DNA from 3 places in the Klebsiella sp. WP3-W18-ESBL-02 genome. Region 3 is predicted to be linked to each of the others. Evidence: predicted binding sites of a transcription regulator. Region 3 holds the regulator's gene; each other region holds the start of a gene.
The links. Region 3 encodes LexA, which represses DNA repair genes until DNA is damaged. Its sites were predicted from a motif close to TNCTGTATGTACATACAGNA; they were not measured.

Region 1 (4,787 bases), 1.9 Mb from region 3:
ATGCCGATGGCCAGTGTTTCAGCCTGAACAACATTCAGCTTGTCCATCGGGATAGGTATTAAGCGGGCAAGGACACAGTTGTTTTGTCCATAAATCCCGACAAAAAAAGCCGCATTTTGACAGAGCGCAAAACATGACACCGTCTACCGCGCTATTAATTCATACCGCCAATCTAACCCGTCTTACAATGTGAAAGGAGGAGACGATGAAAACTTACGATCGTAACCGTAACGCTATCACCACTGGTAGCCGTGTGATGATCGCCAACAATGGCGCAACCGGTGTGATTACCACTATCCACGGAGAAGGCAAAACGGCGGAACAGCTACGCCGCGCAAGCTGCGTAGAGATTGATGGTCAGGACGGTACGTTTTGCCCGATTGATCTGATCCGCCTGGGGCTCAACTAATCAGCCCCCCTGTTCTCACCGCGTTAAACGGTGAAAGCACGCCCATTAAGGCCGCTCAGCGTGGCCTTAATGGCAGCCCGCTATCTGGCAACCGGCAGATCCGTATAGCGCGTTGTGTAGCCAGGAGACAGCATCGCTCGCTTCATTGCCCATGCCTGTTCAATTCCTTTACCAGCAAAACCAATGTGCCCCCGTCCCGAGTGATTAATACTATCGATAACTTGCATCAACGCGTGCCCGTTAGCCTGCGGCGGATGAGGGTCAAACAAGTTAAGCTGCGCTACGCCCTGGCTGAAAAAATCGCTTAGCATCACCCCCGCCTTCATATAACGAAAACCCTCGCGCCAGACGGTGTCCAGCGAACGGGTCGCTGCACGAATAATATCTCGGGTGTCACAGGTCGGAACGGCCAGCCTGCCGCTAGACTGCGGCGCGTAAAATACCTCATTTACCGCATGCGGGCTGGTGCGCATAAACAGACTAATCACACAACAGTACTGCCTTTCCGCACGCAGTTTCTCCGCTGCGCGTTCAGCATAAGCACAAACAACCTGATGCATTTCATCGTAGTCCGTGATGCGGTGGCTAAACGAACGGCTATAGATAATTTGCTGCTTAATAGGCGCAAACTCCTCAAGCGCCAGGCAAGACTCGCCGCGCAGCTCCCGCACCGTACGCTCCATCACCACGTTAAAATGCTGGCGAATCACCCATGTTGACGTGTCAGCAAGCTGCAATGCTGTCTCAATGCCCATCAGTTCGAGTTTTTTACGCGTGCGACGCCCGACTCCCCAGACTTCATGTGCCGGGAGCAGCGCCAGCAGCTTGCGCTGGCGCTCTGTCGCTGAAAGATCCACCACGCCATGGGTTTTACGCCAGGTTTTAGCGGCCAGGTTCGCCAGTTTGGCGAGGGTTTTGGTTGGCCCGATCCCCACGCCGACCGTCAGCCCGGTATGCTTCTGCACCGTTTCGCGTATCTGGTGGCCAAATGATTCCAGCGAACGGCAGCCCGACAGATCGATAAACGCTTCATCAATAGAATAAATCTCGACATTCGGCACGAACGCCAGCAGCGTCTGCATGACCCGATGGCTAAGATCGGCATACAGCGCGTAGTTTGAGCTAAAAACGGTTACTCCCTGACGGCGCAGCTCATCCTTAATTTTAAAATACGGCGCAGCCATCTTGATGCCGAGCGCTTTTGCCTCTGCCGAGCGCGAAATAATGCACCCATCGTTATTGGACACCACGACCACTGGTTTACCCTGGAGATCGGGGCGAAAGACCGTCTCACAGGAAGCATAGAAATTGTTAACATCAACCAGCGCGAACATATTTATGGGCTTTTAAACTAAAGGTCACGACGCCGAAGATTTGCAGCTCCTCTTCCGCGTGAAAAACAATCGGCGCATAGCGAGCATTATGCGCAACCAGCTGAACCGATGGCCGGATTCGCAGCTCTTTAACCGTAAACTCCCCCGCCACCGCCGCCACCACGATGTCGCCATGGCAGGCTTTTAGTGAGCGATCCACGACCAGCAGGTCGCCATCACCGATCCCCGCGCCAATCATCGAATCCCCGCTCACCCGGATAAAATAGGTCGCACTGGGATGCTTGACCACCAGCGCAGTCAGATCCAGACTTTCTTCCACATAATCCTGCGCCGGGCTAGGAAAACCGCAGGGAACCCGCTCTAAGAACAGCGGCAGTTTGACAGGGGGTTCGGGTTTAGAGAGATAAGGCACCTTCATATTCAACCACTCAATAACACTGTTTATATATACAGTATTATAGGACACATAAAAAGATCAAGTCATCCCGTGCCCCACGGCGTGAACCTATTGAAGACGAACAACATTTACCGCGTGGCAACGACCATCGGCGGGTCAGTCGGCGCTGTCGTGCAAAACATGCTGGCATTCGTCGCCGTAATCCGTACCATACACGCCACACATTCGCTGATTCGCCGTCAGCGCGGGACAGCGCTTTTATCGTAAATCAAATGGACTGGAAGACGCTGTAGTGGGCCTGAGTTTCCATTTAGATTTCTGAGTAACTATTAAATGCAACAAAATCAAGAAATTAGCAAAAAAGAACAATACAATCTGAACAAATTACAGAAGCGTCTGCGTCGTAACGTGGGCGAAGCCATCGCCGACTTCAACATGATTGAAGATGGCGACCGTATTATGGTCTGCCTGTCCGGCGGCAAAGACAGCTACACGATGCTGGAAATTCTGCGCAACCTGCAGCAGAGCGCGCCGATCAGCTTCAGCCTGGTGGCGGTCAACCTCGACCAGAAGCAGCCGGGCTTCCCGGAGCATATTCTGCCGGAATACCTTGAGAAGCTGGGCGTCGAGTACAAAATTGTCGAAGAGAACACCTACGGCATCGTGAAAGAGAAGATCCCGGAAGGCAAAACCACCTGCTCGCTGTGCTCTCGCCTGCGCCGCGGTATTCTCTATCGGACAGCCACCGAACTGGGTGCGACGAAAATTGCCCTCGGCCATCACCGCGATGACATTCTGCAAACCCTATTCCTGAACATGTTCTACGGCGGGAAAATGAAAGGGATGCCGCCGAAGCTGATGAGCGATGACGGCAAACATATCGTTATCCGCCCGCTGGCCTACTGTCGTGAAAAAGACATCGAGCGCTTCTCCGAAGCGAAAGCGTTCCCGATCATTCCATGTAACCTGTGTGGTTCGCAGCCGAACCTGCAGCGTCAGGTGATTGGCGATATGCTGCGTGACTGGGATAAACGCTATCCTGGCCGTATTGAGACCATGTTCAGCGCGATGCAGAACGTGGTACCGTCGCACCTGTGCGATACCAGCCTGTTTGACTTCAAAGGACTGACCCGCGGTTCTGAAGTGGTTGACGGCGGTGACCTGGCGTTTGATCGGGAAGAGCTGCCGCTACAGCCGATGGGCTGGCAGCCGGAAGAAGAAGACGGCCAGCTGGACGAGCTGCGTCTGAACGTGGTCGAAGTGAAGTAAGCGATTTAGCGTCTCAGGCTGCGGCCTGAGACGCTGATTCAAGCGGTTATTTCAGCAGACGCGCACGGCACGCTTTGCCTTTGATTTTCCCTTTCTGCAACAGTTTCCAGGCCTGATGGGCCACGCCTTCGCGCACCGCCACGTAGACATGCGCCGGGTGCACGTCAATTTTCCCGATATCCGCAGCCACCAGCCCCACGTCACCGGTTAATGCGCCCAGCACGTCGCCCGCGCGCATCTTGGCCTTTTTACCGCCGTCGATGCACAGCGTCATCATTTCCGGCGCCAGCGGCGTCACGCGCGTTTTGGCCGGTTCCGGCATCCAGTTCAGCTTTAATTGCAGCATTTCGGCCAGGATATTGGCGCGCTGCGCCTCTTCCGGCGCGCAGAAACTTACCGCCAGCCCGCTGTTACCCGCGCGGGCGGTACGGCCAATACGGTGAACATGCACTTCCGGATCCCACGCCAGCTCGTAGTTCACCACCATCGCCAGCGATTTGATGTCCAGCCCGCGAGCCGCGACGTCAGTTGCCACCAGAATACGCGCGCTGCCGTTGGCAAAGCGCACCAGCGTCTGATCGCGGTCGCGCTGTTCAAGGTCGCCGTGTAAGGCGATCGTGCTCTGCCCTGCGGCATTCAGCTCCTCAAACACGGCCTGGCAATCTTTTTTGGTATTACAAAACACGACGCAGGATGCTGGCTGATGCTGGCTCAGCAGCTGCTGTAAGAGTGCAATTTTACCGTGGCGCGGCACATCAAAGAACTGTTGCTCTACCGCCGGTAATGCATCAACGCTGTCGATTTCGATTGTCTCCGGCGAGCGCTGCACGCGGCCGCTGATGGCGGCAATGGCCTCCGGCCAGGTGGCGGAGAACAGCAGCGTCTGGCGAGACGCGGGCGCAAAGCGGATCACCTCATCCATCGCATCGCTAAAGCCCATATCCAGCATGCGGTCCGCTTCATCCATCACCAGCGTATGCAGGGCATCCAGCGAAACGGTGCCCTTTTGCAGGTGATCCAGCAGGCGGCCCGGCGTCGCCACAATAATATGCGGCGCGTGCTGTAAGGAATCCCGCTGTGCGCCGAACGGCTGACCGCCGCACAGCGTCAGCACCTTAATATTCGGCAGATAGCGGGCCAGTCGACGAATTTCACCAGCGACCTGATCGGCCAGCTCACGCGTGGGGCACAGCACCAGCGATTGGGTCTGGAACAGGCTGGCATCAACGTGCTGGAGCAGGCCGAGACCAAACGCCGCCGTTTTACCGCTGCCGGTTTTTGCCTGCACGCGCACGTCCTTCCCGGCCAGAATTGCCGGCAGCGACGCGGCCTGAACCGGCGTCATAGAGAGATAGCCCAGATCGTTCAGATTATCGAG
Region 2 (4,787 bases), on a different replicon from region 3:
AGTAGTCTGTCTGCCTTTCTTTTTTTCAATATAGGATAATCGCATAGGCGTGCGGCTATTGATTTCGTCGACGCTGGCTTGCAGGAAACGGCGACGAAAATCGGGCATGCGCTGGTAGCTCTGCGGCAACTGATAACGCTCCATGATCCAATCGATACCGAGTGATACCACGCCAGAACCATCAGGTTTACGGTACTGGCATAAGGATTCGTACAGCCTCATTGCGTACGGATTGGTGATCTCCTTCGTTTCACTGAGCCTGAACTGTGTAAAACGGCTCTGCAAGCCGATGAAGAAGGGGATGAGGTATGGGTTTATATGCACACTGTAGGTGCCGCGAGATGGGCTATGAGCGCGTTTAATAAACCAAGGAAAAGACTCGTAACCCTTCTCGCCAGCGGCATCCTCTTCTGGTCGGTAAAATACAACCTCTTTGCCACTGAAGCCTTTCAGAGCCTGCCGTATATCCTTACTAGCTTCAGCTGAAGTCAGGCCAAACGTAGCGGCGTAATGGGCTACCTGAATCTCGCAAATACCATCATGTTCCTGCAGTGTGCCGTCAGATTTTCTTATCTGATTAACAAACAGATACAGCATCCGCTTCTGATCGCGAGAAAGGCTGTAGGCAGCTTCAGTAAGTTCATTCGACTGAACAATACGGGGGCTGTTCTTCCGGTTTTTTTGATTTATCAGCGCAATATCCGTCATGACCTGACCATGATTTATGTGACAGGATTCAATCCTGTCACAGTGTGAGCGGAAGTGTCAACTGATTGGGATAACTCTGTGATTTTACGCAGATCCTGAGGGCAATTTGTCACAGGGTTGAGGGCAGATTGTCACGAAAAAAGGGCCGTTCTGAGGGCAAATCGTCACAGTGAAAGGGTGATTTGTCACATCAACAGGGCTGAAAGCCGCATATTTAAAGGGCTGGAGCGACCTCTAAAAAGAAGATCTAAAAACATATTTAAAAAAGATCTTATAAAAATATCAGGTGGATATGTGGATAACTCAGCAAACCTCTCTGACAGTATCGGTGCGTTAAGTGGTTCATGTTGGCACTGGTGCCTTGGTGCTTCCTCGCTCACTAACTCGCTACGCTCGGGACGTGAGACTGCGGCGAGCACTACCGGCGTTCTCTAAGGGCAAGAATGTTTTACAGCCTGGCTACTGGTATATCGCTCCACCGGGTTGTGTACGCAGGTGACAAAAGCTCGCGTTTCATCTGCCATTCAGGCGCAATTCCACGACCAGCAAACCAGACCTTTCCGGTACCGGAGTTATTGATTTTATCAAGCACCTGCATCAGTTGGTCACTTCGGGCATGAGGTTGCACATCGTCGAACAAGTTCAACTGCGCAACGCCAGTCGGCGTAAAATCATTGAGCATGACACCTGCGCGCGCATATCGATGCCCATCGGTCCAAATGCGATCGAGAGATTTAACTGCGGCTGTAATGATATCGCGGGTGTCTCTGGTTGGTGCCATCAGCTTCTCGCTGGCCACGTTCCCGTAGTAAGGCTCGGCGGCAAACGGAGATGTTTTGATAAAAACAGCTACTTGGCGACAATACTGCCGTTCGCCACGCAATTTTTCCGCTGCTCGTTCAGCATACTGGCAAACAGCCTGTCTCATCGCCTCATACGTCGTTATACGCTCTCCGAATGACCTGCTGCATACAATCTGCTGTTTCGGTGCTGGAGCGTCTTCCAGAGCGATACAGGACTCCCCATTCAGCTCCCGGACAGTTCTCTCTAGTACCACATTGAAATTACGCCGGATAAAAACAGGATTTGCCCGCGCCAGCTGCAGTGCAGTAGTGATCCCCATTGTGGCCAGCTTTTTAGAAATACGGCTGCCAACCCCCCAGACTTCACTGACAGGCTGCAGTGATAATAACTTTTCTGTTCTCCGCCAGTCACCGGGGCCAAGCATCAATACACCGCCGAATTGTGGCCACTCTTTAGAGGCCCACTGAGCCGATTTTGCTAAAGTCTTGCTAATGCCGCCACCCACACCGATGGTTAGCCCCGTTCCGTTAAGAACGTGTTCCCGCAGTTTTCGCCCATAATCTTCGTAGCTGATACAGCTCTCCAGTCCCTCCAGCGTAAGAAAGCATTCGTCGATTGAGTACTGTTCAGCGCGTATCGCCATCTCCTCAATTCTCGCCATGACTCGATTAGATAGACTTGCATAAAGTTCATAATTACTTGAAAAAACGTGTATTTTCTCACTGAAATGCATGCTTTTTAGCTGGAACCACGGAGTGCCCATCTTTATACCCAATTTCTTCGCAGGCCCGTTCCTGGCTATCACCACACCGTCGTTGTTAGCCAGCACGCAAATAGGCTTACCACGCAGGTCTGGCCTGAAAACGCCTTCACAGGAGGCATAGAAGCTATTCACATCCGCCAGTGCGAACATCGAGGACATCAATTTGTTTCTCTGGTTTTGTGGATGAATGCGGTAACGACGCCGAATATCTGCAGCTGGTCAGGATCAGGGTATAGGGTGGGATACGCCGCATTCATGGGGTGCAGAGCTAAACGAGGTCTTAAGAGCAGCTGCTTCACCGTGAATTCTCCATCCACTTCTGCGATGACGATGTCACCGTGTTCAGCACGTTCAGATTTATCCACGATCATCAGATCCCCACTGTGTAGACCAAGCTCAGTCATGGAGTCCCCAAGGGCGCGCACAAAGTAAGTCGCGCTGGGATGACGAATACAGTACTCATTAAGGTCCAGCTCTGACTCGGTGTAATCAGCCGCTGGGCTGGGAAAACCGGCAGGGCATCGTTCAATGAATAGGGGGCTTGTCTGGCGTGCTGGATTTGCAACCGGCGTGATAATGAGCAACATGTTCAACCTCAAAAAAAAACAACTGTATTTATATACAGTATATAAGCGACAAACCAAAAATCAATCGCACCGTAAGTTGCTCAAATTGAGAAAAATAAATCACCTTCAAATGGTGTTTTTGTCGTTAATGGCTTTTTGTTCTACTCAATCTGAGCTAAATAAGTTGACCTAATCTGTATGTGGTGTATTGTTATGCTCAAATTGAGCAAAACAAAGGGTTCAAAATGATGAATGTTTACTGCGATGATGGTTCTACAAACGTTAAGCTGGCATGGTTTGAAGATGGTGAGATGAAAACCGTGGTATCACCAAACTCATTCCGACATGGCTGGAAAGTGGCTGATTTCGGAGGGGCGTTTAACTACCTGATTGGCACAATGAAATATTCATGGGATAGCGTTAGCCGCGATGCCGTGTCGACTACCAATGTCGAATATCAATATGGTGATTTGAATCTGCTGGCGGTACATCACGCGCTGCTGAACTGTGGGCTACAACCGCAGGATGTGATGCTGACAGTGACGCTGCCACTCAGCGAATACTATGATCAGGACTGTCAGAAGAACGAAGATAATATTGCGCGCAAAAAAGCTAATCTGCTGCGTAGTATTTCCCTGAATAAGGGGGAAGTGTTTACGGTTCGTGATGTCATAGTTATGCCGGAGTCTCTACCTGCAGCGTTCAGCCGCCTGTCAGAGATTCAACCCGGTGCTGGCGAAACAACGCTGATTATCGATCTTGGTGGAACAACGCTTGATGCCGGTGTGATAGTGGGTAAATTTGAAGATATCAGCGCAATTCATGGTAATCCATCGATTGGCGTATCTCAGGTCACCCGTGCAGCTCAAGCGGCATTGCGTACTGCAGATACTGAAACCAGCCCGCTCATTGCTGATAAGGTTATCCGCAGCAGAAAAGATCGTGCATTTCTTAACAGCATCATTAATGATGCTTCAAGAATTGACTATGTCGTTGACAAAATTGAAGAAGCAATCGAATCGCTGGGAGTTCGTATCGTTAGTGAACTGACTAACTTCCGCAACGTTAACCGCGTGCTGCTGACTGGCGGCGGTGCAACACTGATTGAAAATGCTATTCGGAGCGCATGGCCACTGGCGAAAGAGCGCGTAGAAGTTATCTCTGAACCTCAGTTGGCCCTGGCGCGCGAAATTGCTCTCTTCCAGAAAGAGGATTAATCGTGCCTGCAGGCAACTTTTCTATTTACCTTTACCATGATGACCCCACAGATATGCGGGCTCAGGCGACTATTGAACGGACATCACAACCTCTGCGCGGTGAGTTTCTCCGCGCAGCGGCGATTTCCGGGGCCATTATGTATCGGATAGATATGCGCCTTCCGTCCGTGCTGACATCTTTGTTTGCCGGTCAGATGCAGGTGGGGCTTTTTGCCGGTCTGTTGGCACTGTTATCAGGTGAAGGAGAGCTCTTAAAAACCACGGATCAGGAAACCTATCCCTGGGTGCCGGATAAACTCTCCAGATCGTCAGAACGCCGGCGTTTTTCACTGAAGATTAACGACGATGTAAACGCCGGGTTACTGATGAGCATTCTAGGTGAAGTGTCGACGCGTAGACGTAATTCACTGTTGAGAGAACTGGTGATTGCCGGCTGCGCGATACACGACCTCGATGCAAGATTTGTGAAGTTGTTATCGAGTATGCCTGAACCGCCCGTTTCCATTCAGGAACTACAGTTGCTGACAGATAAGATGCTGGGCTTAAGCACGCTGAAAGATATACCGGCAGTGGCGAACGGAGGTAAGTCCTCTGAACAGAAACCTGCATCTGGTGGAAACACAGTCAAAGAAAACATGAAAAAAATCTTTTGAGTGCGATCCATGCTCAAACCAAAACAATGGATTCTAAAAGTTGTTGTGTCCTATCTCCGTCGGAAGCAGGTGCCAC
Region 3 (4,787 bases):
GGCGTAGGTACCCACTTCCATCACGTGCTCGTAGCCGATGTAAATCGGCACCAGGGTGATAGGTCGGGAACCGCCGCGCAGCATCGCCTGAATGGTCATCGACAGGGTGCCGGTTTTCGGGTCCAGCAGACGGCCGGTACGCGAGCGCCCGCCTTCCACGAAGTACTCGACGGAATAGCCGCGGCTGAACAGCTCGCCAAGGTATTCACGGAACACGGTGGAGTAAAGCTTGTTACCCTTAAAGGTACGGCGAATAAAGAACGCGCCCAGACGACGGAAAATCGGACCGGCTGGCCAGAAGTTCAGGTTGATACCGGCGGCAATATGCGGCGGCACCAGGCCCTGATGATAGAGCACGTAAGAGAGCAGCAGGTAGTCCATGTGGCTACGGTGGCAGGGCACATAGACAATTTCATGGCCGTCGTGCGCCAGCTGGCGTACGCGCTCGGCGTTATGGACGTTAATGCCCTGGTACAGACGGTTCCAGGTGAAGCTGAGGATACGGTCAGTCAGGCGAATCATCTCGTAGGAGAAGTTAGCCGCAATCTCTTCCATTAGCGCAATCGCATTCTGCTGTGCTTTTTCATGGGAGATTTTTTTGCTGCGCGCTTCATCTTCGACCGCTTTCGCAATGGCTTTCGAAGCCAGCAGCTTTTTGAACAGGTCGTGACGTGCCGGCAGGCGCGGGCCAACCGCAGCCAGGCGCTGACGGGCAAAGTGCATGCGGGCAACGCGTGCTAGCTTCTGGGCGATGATTTTATCGGTGCCGTGTTCGTCGGCCATGCGGCGCAGCGACACAGACGGCGAGAAGCGCACGAAGCTATCGCGACCAAGCCAGGAGACGGCGAAGAATTTCTGGAAGCCGTTGAGCATACGCAGCGGCGGATTTTCCTCGCCTTTTTCGCGGCCCGGAGAGCGCCCGAACATCACGGAAACCGGCACCATTTGCACATCCAGGTCCGGATTGCTGCGGTGCAGATCGAGATAGTCGTGGAACAGCTTGATCGACTCTTCCTTTGGCGTGTAGTAAGTGAACACGCGCGGGCCGCCGTGAATAAACACGTAGCGCGGCAGCAGAGTGCCGTCGATTTCCAACGGTTCAAGCGGATCGGGTAAATCATGCGCCAGGCACTGGGCGCGCAGCGTCAGCAAGTCGGCCTTAGAGTTATAAGGCAGGACGTACATAATCGGGCGCGACGTATCGAGCCCCAGTTCCTGGGCAGGTTCTGCCGGAATAGACTTGCTTTTTACCAGTACGCTTAATGGTAAATTCAGTAATTTGTAGTAAATTCGTGGCCAGCCGGACATAAACGATGTAAAGCCTCTGGTTAATCATGCAAATGCGCGGCAAGAATATCAGAAAGTCAGCAGAATTTCTGTTCTACCGCTGCATAACTCGCATTGTCATTGACGTAATAACAAAAAAGGTTCTTGAGATGGCCAATAATACCACCGGGCTCACCCGAATCATCAAAGCAGCGGGCTATTCCTGGAAAGGATTTCGCGCGGCGTGGATCAACGAAGCCGCATTCCGCCAGGAGGGCGTCGCGTCGGTGCTGGCGATTATCATCGCCTGCTGGTTGGATGTCGATGCGATTACCCGCGTGCTGCTTATCGGTTCCGTCCTGTTGGTGATGATAGTGGAAATTCTCAATAGTGCGCTGGAAGCCGTAGTCGATCGCATTGGCTCGGAGTATCACGAACTGTCCGGACGGGCAAAAGACATGGGGTCGGCGGCGGTGCTGCTGGCGATTTTTGTCGCGCTGATCACTTGGGGCATGCTGCTGTGGGCGCATTTCCACTAAAGCTGTGAAAACTGCCTGATTTCGTGCGTTTTATGGTTTCAAAATAGACACTAGCTGTATATACTCACAGCATAACTGTATATACACCCAGGGGGCGGAATGAAAGCGTTAACGACCAGGCAGCAAGAGGTGTTTGATCTCATCCGGGATCATATCAGCCAGACGGGCATGCCGCCGACGCGTGCGGAAATTGCTCAGCGCTTGGGGTTCCGTTCCCCGAACGCGGCTGAAGAGCACCTGAAAGCGCTGGCGCGTAAAGGTGTCATTGAGATTGTATCCGGCGCTTCTCGCGGTATCCGCCTGCTGGTGGAAGAAGAAGAGGGCCTGCCGCTGGTGGGCCGCGTCGCGGCGGGTGAGCCGTTGCTGGCGCAGCAGCATATCGAAGGTCATTATCAGGTCGATCCCTCGCTGTTTAAACCCAGCGCCGACTTCCTGCTTCGCGTCAGCGGCATGTCGATGAAAGACATCGGTATTATGGACGGCGACCTCCTTGCCGTGCATAAAACGCAGGACGTGCGTAACGGCCAGGTTGTGGTCGCGCGCATTGATGAAGAAGTGACGGTGAAACGCCTGAAAAAACAGGGTAACGTCGTCGAACTGCTGCCGGAAAACAGCGAATTTAAACCTATCGTGGTCGATCTGCGCCAGCAGAATTTCTCGATCGAAGGACTGGCCGTTGGCGTTATTCGCAACGGCGAATGGCTGTAACACCCGCTTTCTCATGACGGCGATACGCCCCGTATCGCCGTCTTTTTCCTTTCTGGTCGACACTCATGCCGCTACTTACCTCCGCCGATAAGGCCCTGTGGCGCCTTGCGCTACCCATGATTTTCTCCAACATTACCGTCCCGTTGCTCGGGCTGGTGGACACCGCCGTGATTGGTCATCTCGATAGCCCTGTTTATCTGGGCGGGGTGGCGATTGGCGCGACCGCGACCAGCTTCCTGTTTATGCTGCTGCTGTTTTTGCGCATGAGCACGACCGGTCTGACGGCACAGGCGTTTGGTGCGAAGGATCCGCAGGCGCTGGCTCGCGCGCTGGTGCAGCCGCTCATGCTGGCGCTGGGGGCCGGGCTGCTGATTATTCTGCTGAAAACGCCGCTGATCAATCTGGCGCTCTCCATCGTTGGCGGCAGCGGCGAGGTGCTGGAGCAGGCGCGGCGTTTTCTGACCATCCGCTGGCTCAGCGCCCCCGCGGCGCTGGCTAACCTTGTGCTGCTGGGCTGGCTGCTGGGCGTACAGTACGCTCGTGCGCCGGTTGTTTTACTGGTGGTGGGCAATGTCCTGAATATCGTGCTCGACCTATGGCTGGTGATGGGGCTGCACATGAGCGTACAGGGGGCGGCGCTGGCGACGGCGCTTGCCGAATACGCCACGCTGCTGGTCGGGCTGGTGATGGTCCGCAAGGTGCTGGTGATGCGGGGCATCAGTTGGCTGATGCTGAAAAACGCCTGGCGCGGCAACATTCGCCGTCTGCTGGCGCTGAACCGCGACATTATGCTGCGTTCCCTGCTGTTACAGCTGTGCTTTGGTGCGGTGACCGTTTTCGGTGCGCGCCTCGGCGGCGACGTGGTGGCGGTAAACGCGGTGCTGATGACCATGCTGACGTTTACAGCCTATGCGCTGGACGGCTTTGCCTACGCGGTGGAGGCCCATTCCGGGCAGGCTTTCGGGGCGCGCGATGGCAGCAAGCTGCTGGAGGTCTGGCACGCCGCATGCCGTCAGGCGGGCGTGGTCGCGCTGGCCTTTGCGCTGGTGTACGCGCTGCTGGGGCAACAGATTGTCGCGCTGTTAACGTCGCTACCTGAACTGCAGCAGCTTGCCGATCGCTATGTGCTCTGGCAGGTTGTGCTGCCGGCGATCGGCGTGTGGTGCTATTTGCTGGACGGGATGTTTATCGGCGCAACGCGCGGCGCTGAAATGCGAAACAGTATGGCGGTGGCCGCCTTAGGCTTTGCGCTAACGCTGCTGGCGCTGCCGCTGCTCGGCAACCACGGGCTGTGGCTGGCGCTGGCTGTATTCCTCGCGCTGCGCGGGCTGTCGCTGGCGTATATCTGGCGTCGCCATTGGCGAAACAATAGCTGGTTTTCCTGAGAAATGGTTAAAGATTCCGAATAGTGAAATGAACCCAGAATGACTGACTACAATTAACCTCACGCTTAGCGAAAAAGAACGTGTCTCTTTCGCTATTCACTCACTGACGATCGAGGATTCGACGATGAATAAAGACGAAATCGGCGGTAACTGGAAACAGGTTAAAGGTAAAGTGAAAGAGCAATGGGGCAAACTCACCGACGATGATATGACGGTGATCGAAGGCAAACGCGACCAGCTGGTCGGTAAAATTCAGGAACGCTACGGATACGCGAAAGATCAGGCAGAAAAAGAGGTCGACAGCTGGGATAAACGCCACAATATCCGCTGGTAACGCGCTTCTCCTGCCCGGAGTACACGGATGTACTCCCCCCGCTAATCGCTCGGTTAGCGGGCCTTTTTCTTCAACTGAATGGTATGGTCGTGATGACAGTGCTCATGCGCGCGGCAGGCTTCAACCTCGACGCAGGCAGAGCATAGGCCATGGGCCTCAATGACGTTGTGGCGTAGGGCAAAGCCCATTTTCGCCGCCAGCGTATGCATGATATCTTCCACCCCTTCTGCACACTCTTCTTTCACCACGCCGCAGCGATCGCAGATAAACATCGCGGAGGTATGCGTCGGCTGATCGAACAGATGACAGAGCACGTAGCTGTTGGCGGATTCCACCTTGTGTACGAAGCCTTGCTCAAGCAGAAACTCCAGCGCGCGATAGACGGTTGGCGGTTTGGCCTGGGGTTCTTTCTCGCGCAGCAGGTCCAGCAGGTCATAGGCGCTAATCGCCCCTTCCTGCAGGCTCATCAGGCGCAACACTTCCAGACGTTGCGGAGTCAGGCGCACGCCGCGTTGCGCGCACAGCTTCTCAGCCTGCGCTAACAGTTCTTGCGTG

Region 1: umuD (translesion error-prone DNA polymerase V autoproteolytic subunit) is a predicted target of LexA. The motif match lies at 2,179-2,198, and genes of this name have one in related genera.
Region 2: umuD (translesion error-prone DNA polymerase V autoproteolytic subunit) is a predicted target of LexA. The motif match lies at 2,883-2,902, and genes of this name have one in related genera.

What each region holds. Positions count from the first base shown of each region.
Region 1 is NZ_AP021972.1:2,837,765-2,842,551, forward strand. Features, by position in the region: gene ydfZ (putative selenium delivery protein YdfZ) at 206-409, shown strand; gene umuC (translesion error-prone DNA polymerase V subunit UmuC) at 490-1,743, opposite strand; gene umuD (translesion error-prone DNA polymerase V autoproteolytic subunit) at 1,727-2,161, opposite strand; gene ttcA (tRNA 2-thiocytidine(32) synthetase TtcA) at 2,474-3,409, shown strand; gene dbpA (ATP-dependent RNA helicase DbpA) at 3,456-4,787, opposite strand, start outside.
Region 2 is NZ_AP021974.1:47,487-52,273, reverse strand. Features, by position in the region: gene repE (replication initiation protein RepE) at 1-708, opposite strand, end outside; gene umuC (translesion error-prone DNA polymerase V subunit UmuC) at 1,157-2,425, opposite strand; gene umuD (translesion error-prone DNA polymerase V autoproteolytic subunit) at 2,434-2,862, opposite strand; gene parM (plasmid segregation protein ParM domain-containing protein) at 3,090-4,058, shown strand; gene H7R56_RS26450 (plasmid partitioning/stability family protein) at 4,061-4,711, shown strand.
Region 3 is NZ_AP021972.1:4,761,766-4,766,552, reverse strand. Features, by position in the region: gene plsB (glycerol-3-phosphate 1-O-acyltransferase PlsB) at 1-1,308, opposite strand, end outside; gene H7R56_RS22875 (diacylglycerol kinase) at 1,437-1,805, shown strand; gene lexA (transcriptional repressor LexA) at 1,905-2,513, shown strand; gene dinF (MATE family efflux transporter DinF) at 2,579-3,898, shown strand; gene H7R56_RS22860 (CsbD family protein) at 4,023-4,232, shown strand; gene zur (zinc uptake transcriptional repressor Zur) at 4,286-4,787, opposite strand, start outside.